DNA from 3 places in the Paenibacillus sp. TAF43_2 genome. Region 3 is predicted to be linked to each of the others. Evidence: riboswitches for the same ligand, from Rfam matches in the RefSeq annotation. Region 3 holds a riboswitch; each other region holds the start of a gene.

Region 1 (6,883 bases), on a different contig from region 3:
ATAGCGATAATCCGGCATTGCCAAAGCAAATCCTGCTGCCAATACCGCCTGAGCTGGAAGCGGTGGAATCAGCGGGCGGAGTGGCAGCAGTTGATGAGGCAGCCGCTACGCACGCTGACGATGTCATTGCATCCTTGCACAGCTGGCTGAAGGTTAAGGTGCTTATGCCGCAGCGCGGACGCAAGAGCGAGGTCGTAACGATGGCTATCGATAACGCAAGGGTGATGCTGGACGAGAAATTCAGGCTCATCGAACGAGATGAGGAACGAAGCGTTAAAGCGTCAGAGTCGCTTGCAGGCTGGCTAGGACTGGATGAAGTACGCCGAATCGAGGCATTTGATAACTCCAATATTCAAGGTACGAATCCAGTTTCGGCTATGGTTGTCTTTACGGACGGCAAGCCAGACCGCAAGGAGTACCGCAAATACAAGGTTAAGACAGTACAAGGTCCAGATGATTACGAAACGATGCGCGAGGTCATACGGCGCCGCTACGAGCGTGTGGTGAAAGAGGAATTAGCTCCGCCGGATCTGATTGTAGTCGATGGGGGCAAAGGGCAAATATCTGCCGCGCTCGACGTGCTTGAGAATGAGCTTGGATTATACATCCCAGTTTGCGGTCTTGTGAAGGATGCGAAGCATAAGACAGCGCAGCTTATGACTGGAGATCCTGCAGAGATAGTTCCTTTGCCAAGGGACAGCCAGGAGTTTTATTTGCTGCAGCGCATTCAAGATGAGGTGCATCGCTTTGCGATTACATTCCACCGCGAGCAGCGCGCCAAGTCCATGGTGGAGTCGAAGCTCGATTCGATTCCGGGCATTGGCGAGAAACGACGCAAGCTGCTGCTCAAGCATTTTGGCTCGATCAAAAAAATAAAAGAGGCCTCAGTCGAAGACTTCCGGCCTCTATCTATTGGTGATAAATTAGCTTCGCAAATTATAGCTGCTCTAGGGGAGGAGTCGTCGTCATAGACGGCTTCTTCTCTTTTTTGTGACTTAAATATTTTAGAACAAATGCAATCAGTACCGGCAGCACGGAGAAGAAAATAGCCGAGATTATGTTCGGTGCTGTTCCAATAGTGAGCAAGGATAGGCCAACTGCAACGCTGTTGAAGATGGCGTGGGTGAACATGGCTGTAATGAAGCCGTATCTGACGAAGATAAAGCTGAACAATAGCCCGATAATCATCAACTCAAACAATCTCGTGGTGGATGGATAAAAAGGATACATCACATGGCCGAGCGCCCAGAAGAAGGTAGGCAGCAGTGCAGCGGCAAACGTGTTTTTAAACCACCTGCGAAATAGTCCAATACCGAAGAAGCGGAATACGGCTTCTTCGCCAATTGCGGCAGCCCAAGCAAGCACGGGCATCAGCCAAAGAATACCCATATTGTATGGGGATTGCGAGGCATCTGATGTTTCCCAAGTGCCAATGGACAGCTTCAAGGCGATAAAGATAACCGATTGAATTGCGAATAGGATGATCGCGAATAAATAGGACAAGCCCACGCTGCGCCAAACATAATCGCCATACCCTCTCTGACCAAAGCGCGGCCATAAAGCGCGGCCCTGCGCCTTCCAGAGGCCATCTCCGGCAACGATGGATACATAAATGGAACCTGCCATTGGAATTGCTAGCAGAACACTTACGATGGCAGTGATCGAAACGGTAGCGCCTGCCATATCCGTCTCGCCGAGCGTAGCCCGAATACCATCCAGAACGTTTAAATTCATGATCGTATAAGTAATTAAATAAATGATCGTTAATACGATTCCGTATTTAAAGGATGTATGCTTTCGATATAAAACGGAGTAAATAATAGCTAAGACGAATAAAACGAAGCTCATGAACAGATAACCGATTGATGTAAGGTACCCAGCTATTTTATCTTGTTTCTCTACATAGTTTATGTAATCGGAGGGAGCCACGAATGCCGGTTTATATTTAGTAATGATCGTACGGTCATTCACGACAAGAGCGTTAACCAATACGTTAAGATGAGCATTTTTAATGGAATAACCTGCCGGAGGCTTGGGCTGCCAATCACCATTAGGCAATATTTGCCCGCCTATGAATTCAGTACCGCTGAAATTTTCTGCAGTTAGAAAGGCGATAGCTTCTTTTGCTTTATCTAAATCTGACAGCTGTTCACCCTCAAGCTTCAAGTTCCAAGCGACTATTTTCCCGCTGTGCATATGCAGATAAACATATCCGCTGCCGCCGCCTATGAACTTAAGATCAACTTGAAACGTATCTGTAGGAAACCTAGGGTCGTATTTATCCGTATATGATTTGACCAGCTCATATTTAGATAAGTAGCCATTCATAATTTTATCGGTTTGATGTACGGCTTTAGCCGATTTCACCTTCAAGCCTGTTTCTTTTTCAACAAATGCAGACGCCTTATCCGCCGCCGCTGATTTCGTAATGACCTTGGTATTCATTTCGCCAGATGAGATGGCTGTAATCATTGGAACGATTTGTACGGCGCCATAAATAATAAAGCAAGCAACTGCTGCCCATATAAATCGTTTCCATTCATTGGGTTTAATAGAATCAATCATAGTTTCACCTCAACTGTCTTCATGATAAATAGCTCATTTTATTACCTTAACATATGAATCCCTAAATTATCCAATGAAAATGACCGTTTGTTTTCAAAAAAATGCGAAATAACGATGTCCAGCAAGCTAGCTATGCGCTGGTTCGTCCCATTGCCCTAATTTGAGCTAATATCGTCCTGTTTGTCATAAACGTCACCTTTATATCAGGAGTGCTTAGGGATTATAATCGTTATCGTCATACTAATTGCATAGCATAGCCGAATTTCCTAAGGAAATCGGGGGAACCATAAAGTTATCCAGATGGATGAACAAGCTTAAAAGCAAAGCAGTTCAACATTTGATAGCATGGGGTGAATTTTAGCGGTGAAGCTTCGTCTTCTTCCGCTGAATAGGGCTGCCTGTCCAGGCCCGAATCCGTCAGCTAACCTCGAAGGCGTATTGGAACAGGACTCATCGCACGAGCACTTGAGTTTCCAGTGCTTTTTTTTATGCTTAAAAACAATAAATGACAATATGACATAATCAAAAAGAAGGGTAATGAATGAAGGTTGATTGGAATGTTATGAAGTGGTCACCTCCGCGTATTCTGGTAAGTGGATTCGCTCTTATTATATTGCTGGGTGCCTTATTATTATCCATGCCTTTTGCATCGGTAAGCGGCGAGAGATTGCCTTTTATAGATGCACTGTTTACTGCAACCTCGGCAACCTGTGTAACTGGGTTAGTTGTCGTTGATACCGGAACTTATTTCTCTATATGGGGCCAAATCATATTAATGTGCTTGTTCCAGCTTGGAGGACTCGGATTTATGACGATGGCAACGCTGGTAGCGCTCGTGCTTCGCAAGAGGATTTCGCTGCGTGAGCGGCTTTTGCTGCAGGAATCGATGAACCAGACGAGCATGGAAGGCATCGTGCGTTTGATTAGGCGAGTAATTGTTTACTCATTGACAATAGAGCTTGTTGGCGCTGTGTTGTTTGCTTCGAGGTTTGCATTTGATATGCCGCTGGGAAAAGCGATGTATTTTGGAGCCTTTCACGCGGTTTCATTGTTTAATAATGCTGGTTTTGATATCTTTGGGAACTACCGCAGCTTGACCTTATATGTCTCTGACCCAGTCGTTAATATTACAGCTATGATGCTGATCATTTCGGGTGGACTCGGCTTTGTCGTTATGTCGGATCTGATGGAATTCCGCAAAAACCGCAAGCTGTCGCTGCACAGCAAGGTCGTTCTATCGATGACAGGGACGCTTATTGCAGTAGGGACACTCGTCATATTTATTTTTGAATTCTCTAATTCGAAGACATTGGGCTCACTGGACTGGGGCGGGAAAATATTGTCCTCGTTCTTCCAATCAGTAACGCCGCGGACGGCAGGAGCCAATACGCTTGATTATACGGCTATCCGGCAAGCGACAATGTTTTTCACCATTATATTAATGTTTATTGGGGCCTCGCCCGGCTCGACGGGCGGCGGTATCAAAACAACAACTTTTGCAACGCTGGTCGGCGCTGTATTTGCAATGATTAGAGGACGAGAGGACATCGTTCTTTTCCGTTACAGATTAGGCAAAGACAGAATTTTTAAAGCACTCACGATTACTTTGATCTCTTTATCGCTTGTCATTATCGTAACGATGATTTTGTCGATGACGGAGGATCAAGCTTTTATAAAGCTATTGTTTGAAGCGACATCAGCATTTGGAACAGTAGGATTATCCGTTGGTGTTACACCAGAGCTGAGCATTGTTGGGAAAATAGTCATTGCATTAACCATGTTTGCCGGAAGACTTGGACCCCTGACGCTCGCATACGCGCTTGGGCCTCGTACAGAGAAAGAGCTTTATCGGCATCCAGAAGGCAAAATTACGATTGGATAGGAGACTTTGCAAGTGGGAATTAAAAAGAAACAATTTGTCATCATCGGCTTAGGGAGATTTGGTTCGAGCTTAGGGCGCGAACTCGTCCAGCTTGGCCATGAGGTGCTTGGAATAGATAAGGATGAGGAAGCCGTTCAGGACATGAGCGGTATTCTAACCTATGCTGTATCAGCTGATTGTACGGATGAAGAAGCGCTGCGCTCCTTGGGTGTAAGAAACTTTGATTGCGGAGTTGTCGCGATTGGCGATGACATTCAATCCAGCATTTTGACAACCATACTGCTTAAGGATTTGGAAGTGAAGCAAGTTGTAGCGAAAGCTTTGACTGAACTGCATGGCCGGGTACTTGAGAAAATCGGTGTCGACCGCGTGGTCTATCCTGAGCGCGATATGGGTATTCGAGTTGCGCATCAGCTTGTATCCCCAAATCTATTAGATTATATCGAGCTTTCCAAAGAGTATACGATCGCCGAGCTTGCTGTACCGCAATGCTTGGATGGCAAGTCATTGCATGATCTTAATCCGCGAGCTAGATTTGGATGCAGCATCGTAGCCATAAATAAGCCAAATGGCATCATCATCGCACCGACAGCAACGGATGTCCTTTCACTTCGTGATGTCATGGTTATTATAGGAACAAATGAGCAAATAGAAGACTTCGAAGCATCCGTTATCCGTTAATTGTTTTATGTAGTGGAAGAGGCTTATTATTAGAAAAAGCAGATTAGGCTGAAATGGATTTGGAAGTGTAATATTGGAAATGCTGAAGGACAGCAGCTATTTTAAAAGCTGCTGTCCTTTTTGCTGGGGAAGCCTGCTGCAAGCTCGTTGATCCAAAGACGAACGGACGGGCTGAGGGCGGCCGAATCCGCATGAATGAGCGAGGTGGTGCGCTTTGTATCCTCAAGTTCTCGAATGGGAATGACGGTAAGATCATTGTCTTCAAGCAGTTGATTGCGCATATACGATTGAGGCAGGAGCGTCGCAGCACGGCAAGTATGCAGCAACCGAAGGATAGCTTCAAACGAATCAATTTCCATCCGCACATCCGGCTGAAGATGATATTTGTCAAACAGCTCGTCGGTCAACAACCTGTACCAAGTGCCTTTGGAGAACAAGATCATCGGCATGCCGGTCACATCCTGTATACCCAGCGTGCCTTTATCGGTAATGACCTGATTGCGAGGCACCACGAGCGATAGATGATCCTCAAACAGCGGAATGCACCGCAGTGTTGAATCCTCAATACTAGAGGCGACAATGCCGATATCGGCTTTGTGATCTCGCACGAGCGATACGATTTCATGCGTCTTGCCGGTAATCGCTTTAATGTCGATCTCCGGATGGGTAGAAGTTAAGCTTTGAATGAGATCGGGCAAAGTCGTTTGAAGCGTCGTCAAGCTTGCGCCAATGGTAAGGGTCGTATGTCCAGCCGAGGTGAACTCAGAGACGGTTTGCAAATATTTGCGATGAAGCTGGCGAAGCTCCAAAGCATATTCATAGGTCAATTGCCCAATTCGAGTAAGCTCCAGCCGCTTTCCGATGCGATGAAACAAAGGAGAGCCCAGGTCCTGCTCAAGCTTGGCAATTTTGCGAGAAAGTGCAGGCTGAGACAGGTTTAGCAAGGCGGAAGCCTTGTTCATACTGGACTGTTCCACAATAACGGTGAAGACATGCATCTCTTCATTCATGAATGAAACCCCTTATGTCATTTTGTTATAAGAAATTATAAAAAATAAGCAATTCCATTATAAGCTTAAAAGGAGTAGGATGGGAAGTGTGGCTAATATGTGTCGAGTTTTGTTGACGGACATACATGCTGGGGTTACAATGTAGAATGATTTGCCAAGCGTAAACTGCTGATGACAACCATTGGCTGCACAGCACCTCGTTTGCGCTGGAATATAAGCAATGTATAAAGGGGAAACCGATACATTCTTATATTTTAAGAAAAAGCATGCTAGCACTCACAGTTTTGAAAGGAGAAGGAATGACATGAAAGGAAATTCGTATTTCTCGCGCAAGCTTCACTCGCTTCTCGGGATCATTCCACTCGGCGGATTTATCGTCGTGCATGGTCTGACTAACTACCAGGCGTTTGAACGCGGGCCTGAAGGCTTTGACAAAGGCGTAACTCTCATTAACAGCATGCCCGTGCTGCCGCTGCTCGAGATTTTCGGCATTTACCTCCCGCTATTGTTTCATGGTATTTACGGCTTGTATGTCGCTTACCAATCGAACACGAATACGGGACGTTTTAAGTACGGCCGGAACTGGGCGTTTACCGCTCAACGGGTAACTGGGGTAATTACTTTTGTATTCGTTTTCTGGCACGTATATCAAACTCGGATTCAAGTTTATCTCGGCCACATCACCCATGAGGAACTGGGATCAACGATGAATCAAATTGCGAGCAACCCTACTTACTTCGTACTT
Region 2 (5,732 bases), on a different contig from region 3:
TGAACATCTTTGCTTTGTCCTTTAATTCAGGTAAAGATGCGGAAAGAGGAGGCATCTATTTGTGGCCGAGATTATGGTCTATTGAAAACTATAAGGAAGTTTTCTCATCCTCCAATATTGTAAGTGCATTCGGCATTTCGATGTTCCGAACGATTGTCGGGACATTAGCGAGCGTCTTTTTGACGGCGATGGCAGCTTATGCATTAAAGAGAAAAGCGATGCCAGGCGTTCGATTTTTTACCATGCTTATTTTTTTCACCATGTTGTTTAGCGGCGGCATCATTCCATACTATTTGCTGCTCAAAGACTTGCATTTGACGAATACAATCTGGGTTTATATCATTCCGGGATTGTATAGTGCATGGAATTTAATAATTATGCGGACTTTCTTCCAAGAGATCAGTCCGAGCCTCGAAGAATCTGCAAGAATTGATGGATATAATGATTTTTCAATTTTCATGAAGGTGATCATGCCGCTCAGCAGGCCGGTTGTGGCTGTCATCGCGTTATTTAACGCAGTGGGGCATTGGAATGATTGGTTTACAGGTGCCTTCTATGTTCGAGAGAGCAATCTGCGGCCTTTATCGACATTGCTGCAGGAAATGCTGACCCGGGCAGATGCGCTTCGAAATACGCTCGAGCAAGCGGCTGGATCGACGCAATATGAAATGCTGGACAAAATTCAGGTGACAGGAAACTCGCTGAAAATGGCGACAATTATTATCGTCATCACACCGATTATTATGATTTATCCATTTATTCAGAAGTATTTTGCCAAAGGCGTTATGATCGGTTCGGTCAAAGAATAAGGCAGGAACGGAGGAACATAGTGAATGACACAAATAATCATTTCAAATCCTTATGATAAACAAGAGGGCATGTGGCTGAAAGGGAGCTTCCATAACCATACAACAAATAGTGCTTGCGGCTCTCAAACGCTTGAGACAGTTTACCGGATGTATGGGCAATACGATTTCCTCGGTATTTCCGACCATGATTACATTACCGTTCATGAAGGGAAGCGTTCAATCACGACTGTATTCGAAGCGATGGAGGTTAGCAGTCCGCAAAGGCATATGCTTCTCATTAACCCTCCGCGCTCGATGATGGACAACTATTCAAACGAGTTTTCGGTAGAAAGGTATCAGCAGTTTTCTGACCTTTGCACGAAGCAAGGGGGAATGAGCGTACTCTTACATCCGAATCGTTATTATTCGCAGTATTGGCCGATTGAAGATATGCTCGCGATGCCTTGCTACACCGGAATCGAGATCGTAAATGGCGAAGGAAATCCAGCGTTCGACATTGCGTTCGACAAATGGGATGCGCTGCTCTCAGCTGGGCGAAAAGTATGGGGGTTTGGCGGAGACGATTTTCATGTATATGGGCAAGAGAAACGAACTTGGAATATGGTGCTTGCAGAGCAAAACACCAATGAGAGTATTACTTCAGCGATGAAATCCGGAAGCTTCTATGTTTCCACAGGCTATGGGTTTGAGTCGATTCAAGCAGCGGATGGGACGATTGAGTTTAAGCTGCTTGCGAGTGAAGGATTGGACCGGATGTACAAATACGCAACCTTGTTTGGCAAAGACGGAAATGTACTATACGAGACTTCTGGTCGTTTCAATAGCGTTAGTTACAAGTGTCGTGGTGATGAAGGTTACGTAAGGGCGGCAGTTTATTTGGAAGGCGGTTTTGGCGCATTCTCTCAACCCCTATTTGTTGGATAGGGTGTACTCTCAAACATGATAACAGTAGTCTGACGATAACAGCAGGGTAGTACACGAACAGGAAGAATGTGAATTTGAATGAGTAAACAGGTTGATCCGCGCCAAAAGAGCATCATCTCGATAACATGGCCTATCTTTATTGAAGCTTTATTTGGGATGCTGATTGGAACGGTCGATACGATGATGCTAAGCAGCTACTCTGATGGAGCAGTGGCAGCGGTTGGGATAGCTAATCAGATTTTAGTTGTAGTGGGCTTGATGTTTGGATTTGTTACGGTAGGTACAAGTGTCATTCTCAATCAATGGCTCGGCGCAGGCAACTTGCATGGCGCTGATCGAATCGGGAGAACGGCGCTTACTTTGAATGTCATGCTCGGTTTAATAGCTAGCGTAGGATTGATTGTCTATGCCGACGTGTTTTTAGCGCTTTTTAAAGTGCCCGAGGATGTGATGGCAGAAGGAGTCAGCTATCTATCAATTGTTGGCAGCTCCGTCTTCATCACAGCAATAAGCATGACGTTAGGTACTATTTTACGATGCCGCGGTATTGTGAAAGAAATGATGTTCATCGCATTGGGGATTAATGTACTTCATATTACCTTGAATTATCTGGTGCTGATGGAGCCCTTCGGCTTACCTAATTTAGGTGTAGAAGGAGTAGCAGCATCTACATGGATAACCCGTGCCATAGGGATGACCGCTTATTTGATTTTATGTATTCGAAGCTTGGAGTATAAGGTTGGCTTGATTAGTCCATTTAAGTTTCAAAGAAAAAATATTGGCCTTATATTTAAACTAGGTATTCCTTCGGCAGGTGAGCATGTTTCTTATAATCTTTCACAGGTTGTAATCACATATTTAGTCACGCTGATCGGTACGACAGCGTTAACGACAAAAATTTATTCGCAGAGCATAACTTCTTTTGTTTTTGTTTTTTCAATGGCAATAGGTCAAGGAACGCAAATTATTGTTGGACATCTGATTGGAGCCCATCAGAAGGATGATGCTTATCGATCCAGTATGCAAAGTTTGAAGCTGGCGTTCGTCATTTCTCTTGCGCTTGGTATTTGTATCTATAGCTTCTCAGCTCTATTGCTCAGCCTCTTTACTAATGATGCGGAAATTATATTGTTAGGCAAGCAGCTCATGTTGTTATCGATTATGCTGGAGCCGGCTCGGGCTTGCAACATGGTGCTTATCAGTTGTCTAAATGCGGCTGGAGATGTGAAATTTCCAGTTGCTGCCGGGTTAGTATCCATGTGGGGGATTAGTGTGCCGCTGGCATACGTGTTCGGGATTGTGTTCGACATGGGGTTGGTAGGAATATGGCTGGCCTTTTCAATCGATGAATGGATAAGAGCTTTACTGATGCTCTACAGATGGAGGAGACGTTCTTGGCAAAAGGTCGATATTTTGGCGAAACTTGCTTAACTAGAAAGAGTAACTGTATGAAAATACGGATACTCTTTTTTTGTGTTTAAACCGTTATATTTTGAAAATATGATTGGAAATTCATCTATTTTAATTACAAAAAAACCAGCACTTTTGACAAAAATCATGTAGTGAACAGCTAAATAAATAATAATATTGAAGAAAAATGAAAGTATTCTAATAAACCAATTGCAGGATTATGGTAAAAAAAATCGAATTTAACGATACTATAAGGTTTATTGACATGCCGAGTTCTGTATATCGGAAACGGGGGAACCACCCAGGGTGAATTGCTTAATGTATGTTTTTAAGCATAGGGATCTTCAACCGAACCCATAAGCTAACCTCGTAGGCACCGAAGGGAGAAGTTGTTTTGAAGAAGGGTTTTATTTTATTGTTATCCTGCTTGCTGCTGCTTACTGGAGGAGGAAGCGTGCTTGCAGATAAGTCGGCCAAGTCTGTGCTTACGGATTCCATAAGCGAGGTTGTTGGAACTCCTTATAAATGGGGAGGCACAACGAGCAAAGGGTTTGACTGCTCGGGTTTTATTCTGCATATCTTTAATCAATTTGATGTAAAGCTGCCTAGAACATCGCAATCGCAATCAGACACAGGCACAGAGGTTAATAAAGATGAACTACGCGTGGGTGATCTTGTGTTCTTCAACACAAGCGGCAAAGGCGTTTCTCATGCGGGCATTTACATTGGGGATGGGAAATTTGCTCATTCTTCTACAAGCAAAGGGGTTACAATTACAAACCTTAACGATTCTTATTATGCAAAACGTTATGTAACAGCAAGGCGTGTCGTAACGGAAGATACATTTGCTGCGATGATGGAGTCTAAATAAAGCGTAATGATTTTAAAAACCACCTTACGAGGTGGTTTTTTTTATGTAACCATTTATTAAGTATTTGTTAAAGGGTTGTAAGCCAATAATTCGCAAGCTTACAATGTAAATAACATGAGTAATGGAATGAGGCTATAGGATTGAAAAGAGGAACAATCGCATCTTTAGTAGAGGTACTAGCTGTATCAACTAAACTAGGACTTACCTCATTTGGGGGTCCGATAGCCCATCTGGGTTATTTTCACAATGAGTATATTCGTCGCCGCAAATGGATGGATGAACGAAGTTATGCAGACCTCGTTGCTTTATGTCAGTTTCTACCCGGGCCAGCCAGCAGTCAAGTTGGGATCGGTATAGGGATAGTTAGGGCTGGGTTATTGGGCGGACTAGTGGCTTGGTTAGGATTCACACTGCCATCGATCATTGCATTAGTTGCCTTTGCTTTTTTGCTGCAAGGATTTGATCTTGGAAACACAGGCTGGATTCATGGATTGAAAATTGTAGCGGTTGCCATCGTTGCTCATGCCATTCTAGGGATGGGACAGAAACTAACACCGGATCGAAACAGAGCTACGATAGCAGTCATCGCTGCTGCGGCAACGTTATATTGGCAAACGGTCTATAGTCAAGTGATCATTATTGCTGCAGCAGGGCTGATCGGGGTATGGTTATATCATAAGAAAACAGTCGAGGGTACTCCTGATTTGAACATTCGGATTAGCCGTTCCCTTGCAATCTCCTGCCTCGTTATATTTCTCACGCTGCTTATTGTTTTGCCATTTCTAAGGCAATGGGGAAATATGGAATGGATAGCGATGTTCGATAGCTATTATCGTGCAGGCTCATTGGTGTTTGGAGGCGGACATGTTGTGCTGCCGCTGCTTGAGAATGAAGTTGTCTTTACCGGGTGGGTTAATGAATCGGATTTTTTAGCAGGTTATAGCGCTGCGCAGGCTGTGCCTGGTCCACTTTTTACATTCGCTAGTTATCTTGGTACTCTTTCTGGTGGATTAACTGGAGCCATTGTTGCAACTACAGCAATTTTTTTGCCGGCATTTCTTCTCGTTGCTGGAACATTGCCGTTTTGGAATGTGTTGCGAAATAACTCAAAAATCCAAGGTGCATTAGTTGGCATTAACGCCGCTGTAGTTGGCATATTGCTTGCTGCACTGTATGATCCGCTTTGGACTAGCGCGATAGTAGAGTCCGGTGATTTTATTTTGGCTGCCGTATTGTTTATTATGCTTGTTTTTTGGAAGCTACCACCTTGGATGATTGTTGTGGCTGGCGCATTAGGCGGAATGGTCCTTGAACTTATTTAATAATTAATCAATAGATAAAAACCTCTAATCCGCGATAACGGATTAGAGGTTTTTTATTTGAATTAATCTGTCTACATGACGGATTTTGCAGCAATGCTCAATTGCTCTTTAATGAGGTCAGCGGTGAGTTGTCCGGATAAAGTGACCATCGGGACGCCGCCACCGGGGTGCGTTGATCCGCCAACGAAATAAAGATTATCGAGCAGCTTGCTTTTGCTTGGAATTTTGAAGCCGCCGTTAAGCTTGCGGTCCGTTACAATGCCGTAGATGGAACCGCCATTAGAACCATAAAGCTGCTGGATATCATCTGGAGTGAAGGTATATTCAAACTCAATATGCTGTCTCAGCGCCGTTAGTCCCATACGTTCGAGCTTATTCAGAACTAGGTCTCTGTAA
Region 3 (13,666 bases):
CTGTGCGTGACACAACACAAATTCATACACATATGTGTTATTGTGAGTTCCATGATATTATCGATTCCATTCTTGCGCTGGATGCGGATGTCATCTCCATTGAAACCTCGCGCAGCCATGGCGAGCTGATTCATAGCTTTGAGGAGAACACCTATGACCAAGGCATTGGCTTGGGCGTTTACGACATTCACAGCCCGCGTGTACCGTCCGTGGAAGAAATGGTCAGCATGATCGAGCGCGCCATTAAAGTGCTAGATCCTACGCTCTTCTGGATCAATCCGGACTGCGGCTTAAAAACACGCGGAATGGAGGAAACGGTTGCTTCACTGCGCAACATGATGCTGGCTACTTACCAAGTCAGAGAGCAGCGTGCTGCATTAGCGAAGGTTTAAACCCTAAATACAATAAGACAGTCCAGAACTAGGTTATCTGTTCTGGACTGCCTTTTTTTTTCTTATGAACGAAATTAATCCAAAGAGATGTAGGAGACGGAACGTTGACGCAAAACAGACTCTTCATGGTCGTTGCTGTACGGGGCTGCATCGGCGGATTGTGCTAGGACATGCTTGACGGCGGAGACGAATAAGTCGAGAACGCGCCCATCCTGATCCGTTTTGTCATAGTGATACTGGTTAAGAGGTGGTAGAGGAATGCTGCCGATAAAAGACTGAAGCAGGTCGCTCCATCGTTCTAAGTCAATGGGCTCTTCTGTGTCGCTGGCAAATAGTTCACTCCAGCCGAAGCCCTGATTGCTTGTTAAACGAAGACATACCCGGTGGCCTGCAGAATCGACGGCAAGAGCAGGAATGACGAATAGCTCGATTCGTGTGACAGATAAATAAGGGGTCTGTTCCGTAAAAAGATGCAGATTTCGTGCACAATTTGTCAACATATACATCTCTCCTTTATTCGCTTACGAGGTTAGCTGTCGGATTCGGGCTAGAGAGAAAGCCCTACCAGGGTTACAAATCCCTGGATTCACCCCTTGCGAATCGATTTCGATCGATCGCGATGGTTCCCCCGCTTTTTCATTCGAAAAATTCAGCGTAAATAGTTTACTCTTAATTATACCCTTCATTAGCGCATCTGTAAATCAGAACTGCTTAAAATAACGATGCATAGGAGACAGCTTGTTTAAATAAAGTATGCTCTTCACGGTCATATTCACAGTTTGGAAAAGTGTAATGAATGGATTCTATATGCAAAGCAGCGGCTGCAAACAAATGATATATACGCTCGTCCTTCATCATTGGATCTGTTTGAATAACCAAAGGAGAAGTAAGAGGAAGAGTGCCGATGAATCTCAGCAGCATACTGCTCCATCTGATCCAGTCGCGAGGCTTCTCGGATTTTTTAATAAACAGCTCACTCCAGCCATGACCATAAGCAGTGGAGATCCTTAGGCAAACACGGTAACCATTAGATTCAAGCATGGAAGCCGGCAGCACAAACATTTGAATTCGTTTAATTTCAAACAAGGCAGCAGGATGATTTTCCAAGCTTGGCAAGGGTACTTCAACTGGTGTAGACATCAATGAGATCTCTCCTCGATTTGAATAATTCACCGACAATACTCAGCCATATTGGCTTGCCGTCTATGGTAAACCCGAAATGAATTATTGTAAAACTGTGGTATATCGTGAAAAGGCAGCCATATGCCAAATTAAAAGAAATCCATTCGTTATGCCAGTAAAAAAAGGGTAATTCTTCGAAATACTCGTTTATTCTCTTCCATTCTCGATTATAGAGAAATCTGATTATTCACGCATAAAATCGTTAGAAAGGGAATGAACACTATTTTTGAAAACAAGAGTAAAACTGAGAAATAGTGAGATATCGAGAGATCGAAATGAATGTAAGCGTTGCGAATCGCTCTGCAAGGCTGAAACTGGCTAAATTAGGCAGCAGGCTGCCTTTACAGTATTTATAGCGAGGAGTAATATTCGATACAGGATTTATAAATAAGTTTCGATTTACTGATCGCTGAGTTTCCGTGAAAGCGGAAGCGGGGGAACCAATAATGACGCGATGCGCCTGTTCGATGTGAGAGTCGAACAAACGCAGAGCAGGGGTGAATCTTTGACAGGTGCCATGGATACCGGTCAAAGTAGGGCGACTCTCACCGCCCGAATCCGACAGCTAACCTCGTAAGCGTGGACCGAGAGAGGAATGATGAAGCTTGTGATCGATTAACTTCGACCGCAGAGTGTCATAGACCTCTGTGGTTTTTTGTGCCCAAAAAAGTTTAATTTGCTACAAAATGTAAGAAAACGCTGAGTCCTGCAGCAGCAGGAACGGGGGAACCAACGAACGATTCGTGTGTAATCACGACTTCGCTTCATGGGGTGAATCGCTTGAAAATGATCAAGCGTAGGGCAACTCTCAAGGCCCGAATCCGACAGCTAACCTCGTAAGTGTACTCGAGAGAGGCAACAGCCATCGTGCTTCCCGCGGCTTATTCTGCTGCGGGCAAAGAAGCCGCGGGAAAAGTTCCTCTTATCCCAAGGCTTCTTTTTTGTTGCCTTTTTTACCATATGGAGGAGAATTCGGTTGCAGGAAGAGCATATTATTGTTGCTGGTCTAAACGAGGCTGGCCAATCATTCATACGAACTTTGCAGTTTCATCAATTAAAATTTATCGTTTTGACCAATAGCAAACAGGAAGAAAAACAGCTTCGCAAGCAGGGTATCAGCAATGTTTTGTACATCAATTCGAATGATCGTCAAAGCTGGAATGTTCCTTCGATGAACATTAGCGAGGTATTTATATTCGAGAGCAGCTTGGCGCTTAGCTGCCGCTTTGTACAGTGCTGCAGAGCTTGGACCTCAAAGTCCATTTACGTCATCACACAGCAGTGGAATCCAAGGGCTATTTACAAGGGGCTCGGAGCGGATCATATCGTATTCTCTCATACCGGTGAAGTCGGTTTTCTATTAAGCAACAAATAATGCAGGAGGGGTTTACATGCAGGATTTTTATATGTTCGGGGCGTTGTTAGCTAGCTTCGGTTTATTTTACGGATTTTTAACTTGGTGCTCCAGTGTTATTGAGAAAACAGGGGGCGAAGGCCTATGACTGTCATAGCGATAGCGGCTGTATTTGTTTTCGTTTATCTGATTTATGCGTTAATTCATCCGGAGAAGTTTTAATAGAGGGGGATTTACAAGATGGATATTTTACAATTGCTTATCGTCATTGCCGTTCTTGTATTGTTAGTTAAGCCGCTTGGTACTTACGTCTATCATGTGTTCTCCAATGAACACAATCGGTTAGACAAAGTATTCGGAGGGACGGAGCGATTTATATTTAAGCTTATTGGTCTCAAAAAAAGAGAGGGCATGAGCTGGAAAATATACGCACTCAGCTTTGTTGCAACCAATTTAATTTTAGTTGCTTTCAGCTATTTGATATTGCGGTTCCAAAATGCGCTGCCGTTTAATCCAAATGGCATGGCAGCCATGGAGCCTACACTGACTTTCAATACAGTCATCAGCTTTATTACCAATACGAATCTTCAGCATTACAGCGGGGAAAGCGCCTTATCTTATTTCTCTCAAATGGCGGTCATCATGATGATGATGTTCACGTCAGCGGCGACGGGCTTCTCTGTTGCCATCGCGTTTGTTCGTGGGATTACGAGTAAAGGAACGACGATCGGCAACTTTTTCGAGGATTTTGTAAAAGCACACACAAGAATTTTTCTTCCGATTTCCTTTATTATCACGCTAGTGCTTGTCGCTCTTCAGGTGCCGCAAACACTTGATCCAACATTTACAATTAAAACGCTTGAGGGAGCCATGCAGCAAATTGCAATCGGTCCTGTAGCTTCGCTTGAATCCATCAAACATTTGGGCACAAACGGCGGCGGTTTTTTTGGAGTGAACTCGGCTCATCCATTTGAAAACCCAAATCCATTAACGAATGTGATTCAAATCTTGTCGATGTGGGCGCTGCCGGCTTCGCTGCCTTATGCATTTGGGCTTTTTGCTAAAAACAAAAAGCAGGGCTGGGTTGTATTCTCCGCCATGATGTGTCTGTTTCTAGTGTTTCTAAGCCTTGCTTACACATCGGAGAAAACAGGCAATCCTGCTATGAGCGCACTAGGAATCGACGCTACTCAAGGAAGCATGGAAGGCAAGGAAGTAAGGTTCGGTATCGCGCAATCGGCACTGTTCACAACGGTAACAGCCGCTGCGACAACGGGTACCGTCAACAATATGCATGACACGCTTACACCGCTTGGCGGCTTGGTCCCGCTTGCTGAAATGATGCTTAATGTCGTCTTTGGAGGCAAGGGAGTAGGGCTTATCAATATGCTCATGTACGCCATACTAGCTGTGTTTATATGCGGGCTGATGGTTGGGCGAACGCCAGAGTTTCTGGGACGAAAAGTAGAGCCGCGAGAAATGAAACTGATAGCGATAGCGATTCTAGTTCATCCCTTCATTATATTGGTGCCCACCGCCATCGCTTTTATGACGGATTTGGGTCACGGGGCGATAACGAATCCAGGGTTCCACGGCATTAGCCAGGTGCTTTACGAATATACGTCATCGGCAGCGAATAATGGCTCCGGCTTTGAGGGATTAGGCGACAATACGCCGTTCTGGAATATTAGTACTGGGCTAGTCATGCTGACCGGCCGTTATATTTCGATGATTGCGATGCTTGCGGTTGCAGGTTCTCTTGTTCGCAAGCAGCCTGTTCCAGAAACAATCGGGACGTTCCGTACAGATAATGGACTTTTCACTATATTACTAATTGGTACTGTTCTTTTAATTGGTGCATTAACCTTCTTGCCGGTCATCGTGCTTGGGCCGGTTGCAGAATATTTGACACTCCGCTAACGGATGAGGTGAACGATAATGAATAAAAATAAGAAGAATAATTTACTGTCGGGAGATGCGGTTAAACATGCCGTCATCGATAGCTTTGTGAAATTAAATCCAGTTACGATGATGAAAAATCCAGTTATGTTTGTTGTCGAGGTAGGGACGGTTATCGTTCTGCTGATGACTATTTTTCCAAATTACTTTAATTCTCAAGAACGCATAGGCTTTAATATTACCGTGTTTTTCATCCTGCTTTTCACGCTGCTGTTCGCTAACTTTGCTGAAGCCATTGCAGAGGGCAGGGGCAAGGCACAGGCCAATTCGCTCAAAAAATCTAAGCAGGAAATGAGCGCCAATAAGCTCGTCGGCAGCTCTATCGTAGTCGTATCATCAACGGAGCTCCGCAAAGGCGATATTTTCATCGTATCCCAAGGTGAGATGATTCCTGGTGATGGCGAGGTCATTGAAGGGCTGGCTTCCGTAGATGAATCAGCGATTACAGGTGAATCGGCGCCAGTTATTAAAGAAGCTGGAGGAGATTTCAGCTCGGTTACAGGCGGTACAAGGGTTGTGAGTGACAAAATTAAAGTGCGCATGACGAGTGACCCTGGGGAGTCATTCATCGATCGGATGATTGCCCTTGTTGAAGGAGCGAAACGTCAGAAGACGCCTAATGAAATTGCGCTCAATACACTTTTGACTAGCTTAACGATTATTTTCTTAATTGTAGTCGTTACGTTGGCACCAATCGCTGACTATTTGGGTATCCACTTAGAAATTCCAGTATTAATCGCGCTGCTCGTATGTTTGATTCCGACGACCATCGGCGGATTATTATCAGCAATCGGCATTGCTGGGATGGATAGAGTAACTCAGTTTAATGTACTGGCTATGTCAGGTAAGGCTGTTGAAGCAGCAGGCGACATTAATACGATGATTTTGGATAAAACAGGAACGATCACGTTCGGCAACCGGATGGCAAGCGAGCTTGTCCCTGTCGGAGGCAGCAATCTTCAAGCTTTATCGGGTTGGGCGTCTATTAGCTCGCTTAAGGATGAAACGCCTGAAGGCCGATCTGTGCTTGAATGGATGAAGAAGCAGGGCTTAAGCTATGATGCTTCACTTGCGGAAGGCGGCGAATTTATTGAATTCAAAGCAGAGACGCGAATGAGCGGTATTGATCTGGCAAACGGCCGCCGAGTTCGGAAGGGCTCTGTCGATGCGGTTCGGAAGTGGGTAGCTTCTCAGGGGGGAACCATCCCATCCGATTTGGATAATATTTCGAATACGATTGCTACATTAGGCGGTACACCGCTCGCAGTAGCTGTTGATAACCAAATCTTTGGTGTTATCTATTTGAAGGATACCGTTAAGCCAGGAATGAAGGAAAGATTCGATCAGCTGCGTGAAATGGGCATCAAAACGATTATGTGTACGGGAGACAATCCGCTTACTGCAGCAACCATCGCACATGAAGCGGGAGTCGACGATTTTATTGCGGAGAGTAGGCCGGAAGATAAAATAGCGGTTATACGCCGTGAACAAGCCGAAGGAAAAATGGTTGCGATGACTGGTGACGGTACAAACGATGCTCCTGCACTTGCCCAAGCGGATGTGGGTCTTGCTATGAACAGCGGGACGATTGCTGCAAAAGAAGCTGCCAATATGGTTGATTTGGATTCGGACCCTTCCAAAATTATTGAAGTCATTGCTATAGGCAAGCAGCTGCTTATGACAAGAGGGGCACTGACGACTTTTAGTATCGCTAATGATATCGCCAAATATTTTGCAATCATTCCAGCGATGTTCATGCTTGCCATTCCCGAGATGGGCGTTCTAAATATTATGAATTTAGGCTCTCCATTGTCTGCTATACTGTCGGCGCTTATTTTTAACGCCATTATTATTCCGCTGCTTATCCCGCTTGCCATTAAAGGCGTAGCGTACAAACCGATGAGCGGAGCCAAATTGCTTAGCCGCAACGTATTCATTTATGGTCTGGGCGGTGTCATTGTTCCGTTCGTTGGCATTAAACTCATCGACTTTGCAGTGCATTTATGGATTTAATATAACCATACACGAAAGAAGGCTTACCTATATGAATGAACAAGCGAAAAACGCTTCACGATTTCAGTTGTCGTCTTTAATGATACCTTTACGAATCAGCATCATATTTATGATTATTTGCGGCATTATTTATCCGCTTGCAAGCACGGGAGCAGCTCAGCTGCTGTTCCCTAAGCAAGCGAATGGTAGCCTTATAAAGGATAGCTCCGGCCAAGTCGTTGGTTCAGAGCTGATCGGCCAAAGCTTTGTTGATCCGAAATGGTTTCAAGGACGTGTATCAAGCATTGACTATAATGCTGCCGGTTCTGGATCGAACAATTTTGGACCATCCAATCCAGCTTTAATCGAAAGAACCAAAGCTTCGATTGAAGCTTGGAAGGCACAAAATCCAGATGTACCGGTTTCCCAGCTGCCGATCGCTTTAATTACGAACTCGGGCTCAGGCCTTGATCCGCATATTACGCCACAGTCGGCTGATGTACAGATCGCAAGAATCAGCAAGCTGACCGGCGTATCGCCAGCAGAGCTTGAGCAATTGGTTAAATCAAATACGGAAGGACGCGATTTAGGCGTTTTCGGTGACGAACGGGTTAATGTGTTGAAGCTGAATATCGCATTGTCAAAAATGTTGGGGGAATAGCCATATGGCTCCACTGAAAAAGAAAACGCCAGAGGAGCTGCTGCTCTCCATCGCAAAGCTGCATCAAGGACGTCTGAAAATACTCATTGGAGCGGTAAGCGGTTCAGGCAAAACGTATCATATGCTGCGAGAAGGAACAGAGCTGAAGCGAGATGGCATTGATGTTGTTCTTTGTGCGGTTCCTAGGCCGCAGAGTCCGGAGACGCTCGAATTGATTGAACCTTTCGAGCGTGTGCCAAGCATCCATTGGCAGAAGGATGGTGCAGAGCAAAAGGATCTTGATCTGGATGCTTTGGTTAAGAGGGACGCTGAGGTGCTGCTCATCGATGGGCTAGCCCATCGCAATCGAGAAGATGCAATGTTTCAAACGCGGCTAGAAGATATTATTTTTTTGCTTGGCAAGGGCATAAGCGTTATTACGACAATCAATGTGTATGAGCTCGAGGGTGTAGATCAGGCTGTTCTCAAATGGACGGGGATTCGTCCGAGCTGCACCGTTCCTGCTCATACGCTTGAGCTTGCTGATGAGGTTAGGCTGATTGATGTATCGCCTGAAACGATGCTAAAGCGGTTTGAGGATGGAACGCTTGGCGTAAAGCCCGATCCTGCAATTTCCCTTCGGGGAAATCTTGCGGTGCTGCGAGAGCTGTCGCTGCGGCTCGTCGCAGAGGGAGTCAATGAGTCGCTGGAGAAGCATCGGGAGGAGATGGGGCTCACGGGTCCGTCGGGTGCTTCCGAGCGTATTCTGGTTACCGCACAATATCATTGGAACGGCTCTTTATATGTAAGAAGAGGACAGCAAATTGCCCGCAGGCTTAATGGAGATGTCGTAGTCGTTTCCTTTAAAGAGCCGCAAAAAAAACTGACCAAGGAAGAGCATGCTTTTAAAGCTTCAATAAAGAAGCTTACCGTTAAAGTAGGGGGTACATTTGAGGAGCTGCCGTTGCAAAGCCGCCGTCGTTTGCCGTCTGCTCTAGTAAGGTATGCGGAGGAGCACCAGGTTACTCGCATCGTTATGGGCCATTCCAAGCAGAGCAGATGGCAGCAGCTCAAACAGGGCTCGATTGTTGACAGCGTACTGCGCAAGCTGAGGCAGATCGATTTATTTCTTATGGCAGACCGCTCAGAGCAAGAAGGCGAGCGGATTTTGCCTGTTAAGCAAAGAAGTGATTCTCGAAAAGCGTTGTTTCGAAGGTTCTCCCCAGATGAGCGCGAGCAGCAAATGGAATCCATCAGAAGAGGCAGCTTCAATCTGTATATCGGGGCGGCGCCAGGCGTCGGTAAGACGTATCGGATGCTTGCTGAAGCGAACATGATGTATCAGAAAGGTATAGATGTCGTTATTGGCATCGTGGAAACACATGGGCGCGAGGATACATTGAAGCAGATTGGAGAGCTGCCGATTATCGCTAGGCAAACGATTCAATATCGAGGTACTCAGCTCGAAGAGATGGATGTTGAAGCGATAGTTAGCAGAAATCCCGATGTTGTGCTGGTGGATGAGTTAGCTCATACGAATGTGCCGAGCAGCTTGAGGAAGAAGCGTTATGAGGATGTCATTTATTTGCTGCAGAAGGGAATATCGGTTGTTTCGACGATGAATGTACAGCATATTGAAAGCTTGAATGACGCCATTGAACAGGTTACTGGCGTTCGTGTTAGAGAAACGGTACCCGATGCGATCATAAGGCTGGCAGATCAAGTAGAGCTGATCGACGTGACACCGCAAATGCTGCAGCAGCGTATGAGAGATGGGAAAATATATGCCAAAGCTAAAGTGGAACAAGCGCTTGGTGCTTTTTTTACGACAGGCAATTTAATTGCGCTGCGAGAGCTTGCCCTTCGCGAGCTTGCTGATGATGTGGATGAACGGCTTGAAGCATGGGATCGCAATCAGACGCTGCGTGGAACGCTGCGCCGAAGAGAGGTCATCTTTGTTGGCATCGATATTCTCGTGGACGCAGAGCGGCTTATTCGGCGGGGCTTCCGCATTGCGTATCGGCTGAAGGCGCAGTGGCATGTGCATCATGTGCAGGATGGCGCACCTTGGACAGACGAGGCGATCAATAAGCGTGATCTGTTGATGAAGCTGACCGAGAGGCTTGGCGGAGTATTTGAAATGTCCAAAGCGGAGAGCAGGGAGCATATTGCAGGTACACTTCTAACGGCAGCCAATCGCATCAAAGCAACGCAGCTTATCGTCGGGCAGCCTAGCAGAAAGGCGTGGTATGCAAGCTTTCGCGGCAATATCGTCCGTGAATTGCTGCAATCCGGCCGTCATATGGATATGCTCATTGTGGCGAACCGGATTACGGATAAACATTAAAAAAAGGGATTATCTAGTCAGCGCTTAAACCTCGCTGAGCAGATAATCCCTTTTATGCTTGTAGGCTGGATTAGACTTTGGTTATCGGTTCAATCCAGTCTTGAGACCACACTTGTATTTCACGGATAATCGGCTCAAGAGCAAGGCCTTTTTCCGTTAATGAATATTCTATGCGTACAGGTATTTCAGGGTAAACATGTCTATCGACAATACCTTCATTCTCAAGCTCTTTGAAACGTTCTGACAGCAATCTGCCGCTGATCGGAAGGGCGGATTGAACGGCGCAGAAGCGCTGCGGGCCGGACAAAAGCTGGAATATGATAAGGCCGGTCCAACGCTTGCTTATAAGTTCCATTCCCTTCTGAAAACGGGGACAAAGGTTAGTTTGATCCATGCGCATCACCTCTTTTTACTTCTAATAAGTATAACTCCAATATCTTATTTATACAAGCACACTTGGATATTGTTAATTACTTGACTATCTTTAGTTATAAAATTATAATTAGTTACAAATAGTAAGTGAATTTAAGGAGGTACCGCAATGAATCCTTTATTTCTAGCACATGGATCACCGATGCTCGCTGTCGAGCAAAATGAATATAGCGAATTTCTGAAACAAACAGGTGCCAGTCTAAAGCCGGATGCGATCGTTATTTTCACGGCGCATTGGGAGACGGACATCGTTACGATTTCATCCAAGGATGATGAATATGAAACGATTTATGACTTTTATGGTTTTCCTGATGAGCTCTACCAGATCAAATATGCTGCTAAAGGCTCAGTAAGAGTCGCTGAGCATGTTGGCCATTTGCTGAGCGAAAATAATATTCAGGTAGCATATGATAATGAAAGAGGACTGGATCATGGCTCATGGACGATGCTTAAGCATATGTTCCCGAAGGCAGATATTCCTGTCGTGCAGATTTCTGTAAATCCATATCGTGCTCCGGAGGAGCAGTTCCGAATTGGCGAGGCGCTGCGCAGCTTGAGCTCACAAAATATTTTGCTCATTGGCAGCGGCGTGACCGTTCATAATCTTCGTGCTGTAAACTGGGGACAGAAGGAGCCGGAGAGCTGGGCTGTCCAGTTTGATGATTGGCTAATAGAAAAAATGAATAAGCACGATACAAATTCGCTATTTCAGTATGAACAGCTTGCTCCACATGCTAAAATGGCAGTACCCCGTGCAGAACATTTTGTTCCATTATATATAGCTTTAGGAAGCGGCAGCCAGGAGTCAGCTCCAAAGGTCATTTATCGAAGCTATGAATTTGGTACGCTAAGCTACTTATGCATGCAATTTTAATTGCGTATACTTTTAGAGAAGGTGAACTAGCATGATTAAACCTAATATAGCAGCACTTATTAAGAACAAACTAAAACGAACGCAAAGCGGCAATGATGACATTTATGTGATCGGTCCTGTGAAGCTTCCCGTCGACCTTGACGGAGAAACTAAGATTTTTCATTGGTATAGCTGGCTCCGCAAAGAAGCAGGCGAGGAGCTGTCTCCCGAGCAGCTCGTTGATGATTTAAATCGTTTCTCTTATGCGGATCTGCAGCAATCAAGCGTTCTCGTATATGGCGATTTTGAAAATAATGAAGACGCGCTAATTCGGATGCACAGCATCTGCCATACAGGCGATATCTTCGGAAGCGCAAGATGTGATTGCGGTTTTCAGTTAAAGCAATCGATGCGGATCATAATAGAGCACGGCACGGGGGCGCTCTTTTATTTAGCCAATCATGAGGGCCGTGGAATCGGCTTGTTCAGTAAAGCGATTGCCTACCTGCTTCAAGAGGATGGGCTCGATACGGTTGATGCGAATACAGAGCTTGGTTTCGCAGATGATTCACGCGATTATAGTGATGCAATTGCTGTACTGAAGCTGCTGCGGAAGCACCCGGTATCGATTATTACCAACAATCCGCGGAAAGTGGATGCACTGCGCAAATCTGGCATGAACGTGGCGGGAAGAGTGCCATTATGGGGCAATTCCTCTACTTATAATGAAAAATATATCCAAACGAAAATGAAGCGATCGGGTCATTATGGACAAGAGCCTCAAACGCTTGTTAAATAATTTATTTGTGAAAGCAGCCAAAGAAGCCGGTTTCTTCGTTAATTCGTTGAGACGGCTTTTTTGTCTGAACATAGGTCATAATAGTCAAAGTAGATGTCCTATCGCTGGCCTAGAAGGTGTTTGCAGAGTAGACAAAACTGCTTCTAAATTAACCATAAAACGACAAAATTATTTTGCGTTCCTCTTTCTTTTCAAGTATGATGAGATAAAATGAACTCATGTTCACATCAAAGGAGTAACAAAGCATGCAATCAAAAACAAGCCACTGTAAAATTGTTGACTGCACGATCCGTGATGGCGGACTCGTAAATAATTGGGATTTTAGTGTCGAGTTCGTTCAGCATTTGTACCAAAGCTTGAACGAAGCCGGCGTCGATTATATGGAAATCGGCTACAAAAACTCTCCAAAACTGCTTAAGGGTGCTGAAAGTGCAGGACCTTGGCGTTTTCTAAATGATGATTTCTTGAAAAAAGTTATCCCTAACAAAGGAAATACGAAGCTTTCCGCACTTGTTGATATCGGTCGTGTTGACGAGAACGACATTTTGCCGCGCAGCGAGAGCTTGCTTGATCTGATTCGCGTTGCTTGCTACATCCAAGATGTAGATAAAGCGCTTGAGCTGGTTAAAGTATTCCATGATCGCGGATACGAAACGACAATTAACATTATGGCTCTCTCTAACGTAATGGAGAACCAGCTTATTGAAGCCTTCCAGCTTATCAATGAGAGCGTTGTTGACGTTGTTTACGTCGTTGACTCCTACGGCAGCTTGAAACCAAGCGATATGAGCTACCTCGTTGACAAGTTCCGTCAGCATTTGCCTAACAAACGTCTAGGCGTTCACGCACACAACAATTTGCAGCTTGCATTTGCTAACACGCTGCTAGCAGCAGAACATGGCGTTGAACTGCTTGATGCATCTGTTTATGGCATGGGCCGCGCAGCGGGCAACTGCAACACGGAGCTATTGGTATCCGAGCTTCAAAACACGAAATACAACATCCGTCCTGTCCTTGATATGATCGAGAAGTACATGGTTCCGCTTCGCGAGAAGGAAGAATGGGGTTACATCATTCCTTACATGATTACAGGTATTTTGGATGAGCATCCACGTTCCGCTATGGCGCTTCGTGATTCTGCAGACAAAGATAAAGGCGTAGAGTTTTATGATCGCCTTACAACGCCTGAAATTGCTCACGGCAAATAATAATAAACCAAAAGAAGCTAAGGCAAGTCATTAACATGACTTATCTTAGCTTCTTTTTTTGTGTGAATTATGTTTCAAGCAGCTCGCCATCGCCCCGAACAGCAGCAGCTTGATGAGGCTCATTCGGATGAAAATAGCCTTTGCCTCGGAAGGTTTGCCCACTGCTGGCGACAGCAGTAAGCTCAATTCCGATATCCTCATTTCTGCCAAACCATGCTAATAGCTCACGGTCGCCAACGCCATTTATATCAACGTACCATAATCGATCCCCATACTCCGTAACTCGAACGAGCTCAGCGGAAGTAAAAGAAAGCTGAATCGTCTTTTGCTGATAAGTCATTTCAAATGCGATTAATTCGAATGTTTCCAAGGTGAAGTCCTCCTGAATAATTGCTTCATGCAGCCGATCATGGGACTCGCAGCATGTCTGTTAACGATTGTAATGTTACTGGCTTATTAATGCAACATTATACTTCCAATAATCGTCAGATTAGGAAACGTAAATATA

Evidence for each region. A riboswitch is a leader RNA that binds a small molecule or an ion and turns the genes downstream of it on or off. The one in region 3 is predicted to bind cyclic di-AMP.
Region 1: linked by a shared signal. The riboswitch ahead of AB4Z17_RS15030 (TrkH family potassium uptake protein) and the one ahead of AB4Z17_RS02525 (NAD-binding protein) in region 3 are both predicted to bind cyclic di-AMP.
Region 2: linked by a shared signal. The riboswitch ahead of AB4Z17_RS24465 (C40 family peptidase) and the one ahead of AB4Z17_RS02525 (NAD-binding protein) in region 3 are both predicted to bind cyclic di-AMP.

What each region holds. Positions count from the first base shown of each region.
Region 1 is NZ_JBFRDK010000060.1:5,554-12,436, forward strand. Features, by position in the region: gene uvrC (excinuclease ABC subunit UvrC) at 1-971, shown strand, start outside; gene AB4Z17_RS15025 (CPBP family intramembrane glutamic endopeptidase) at 937-2,565, opposite strand; cyclic di-AMP (ydaO/yuaA leader) riboswitch at 2,811-3,016, shown strand; gene AB4Z17_RS15030 (TrkH family potassium uptake protein) at 3,107-4,447, shown strand; gene AB4Z17_RS15035 (potassium channel family protein) at 4,466-5,128, shown strand; gene AB4Z17_RS15040 (LysR family transcriptional regulator) at 5,230-6,138, opposite strand; gene AB4Z17_RS15045 (succinate dehydrogenase cytochrome b558 subunit) at 6,443-6,883, shown strand, end outside.
Region 2 is NZ_JBFRDK010000144.1:499-6,230, reverse strand. Features, by position in the region: gene AB4Z17_RS24480 (carbohydrate ABC transporter permease) at 1-809, shown strand, start outside; gene AB4Z17_RS24475 (phosphoesterase) at 834-1,733, shown strand; gene AB4Z17_RS24470 (MATE family efflux transporter) at 1,812-3,164, shown strand; cyclic di-AMP (ydaO/yuaA leader) riboswitch at 3,400-3,534, shown strand; gene AB4Z17_RS24465 (C40 family peptidase) at 3,538-4,014, shown strand; gene AB4Z17_RS24460 (chromate transporter) at 4,149-5,336, shown strand; partial or broken gene AB4Z17_RS24455 (phytoene desaturase family protein) at 5,408-5,732, opposite strand, start outside.
Region 3 is NZ_JBFRDK010000006.1:71-13,736, reverse strand. Features, by position in the region: gene metE (5-methyltetrahydropteroyltriglutamate--homocysteine S-methyltransferase) at 1-392, shown strand, start outside; gene AB4Z17_RS02535 (hypothetical protein) at 467-892, opposite strand; cyclic di-AMP (ydaO/yuaA leader) riboswitch at 896-1,057, opposite strand; gene AB4Z17_RS02530 (hypothetical protein) at 1,104-1,532, opposite strand; cyclic di-AMP (ydaO/yuaA leader) riboswitch at 1,972-2,170, shown strand; cyclic di-AMP (ydaO/yuaA leader) riboswitch at 2,262-2,432, shown strand; gene AB4Z17_RS02525 (NAD-binding protein) at 2,551-2,949, shown strand; gene kdpF (K(+)-transporting ATPase subunit F) at 3,073-3,150, shown strand; gene kdpA (potassium-transporting ATPase subunit KdpA) at 3,169-4,848, shown strand; gene kdpB (potassium-transporting ATPase subunit KdpB) at 4,867-6,900, shown strand; gene kdpC (potassium-transporting ATPase subunit KdpC) at 6,932-7,540, shown strand; gene AB4Z17_RS02500 (histidine kinase) at 7,545-9,866, shown strand; gene AB4Z17_RS02495 (winged helix-turn-helix transcriptional regulator) at 9,937-10,260, opposite strand; gene AB4Z17_RS02490 (DODA-type extradiol aromatic ring-opening family dioxygenase) at 10,408-11,172, shown strand; gene AB4Z17_RS02485 (GTP cyclohydrolase II) at 11,204-11,950, shown strand; gene AB4Z17_RS02480 (aldolase catalytic domain-containing protein) at 12,196-13,158, shown strand; gene AB4Z17_RS02475 (hypothetical protein) at 13,226-13,528, opposite strand.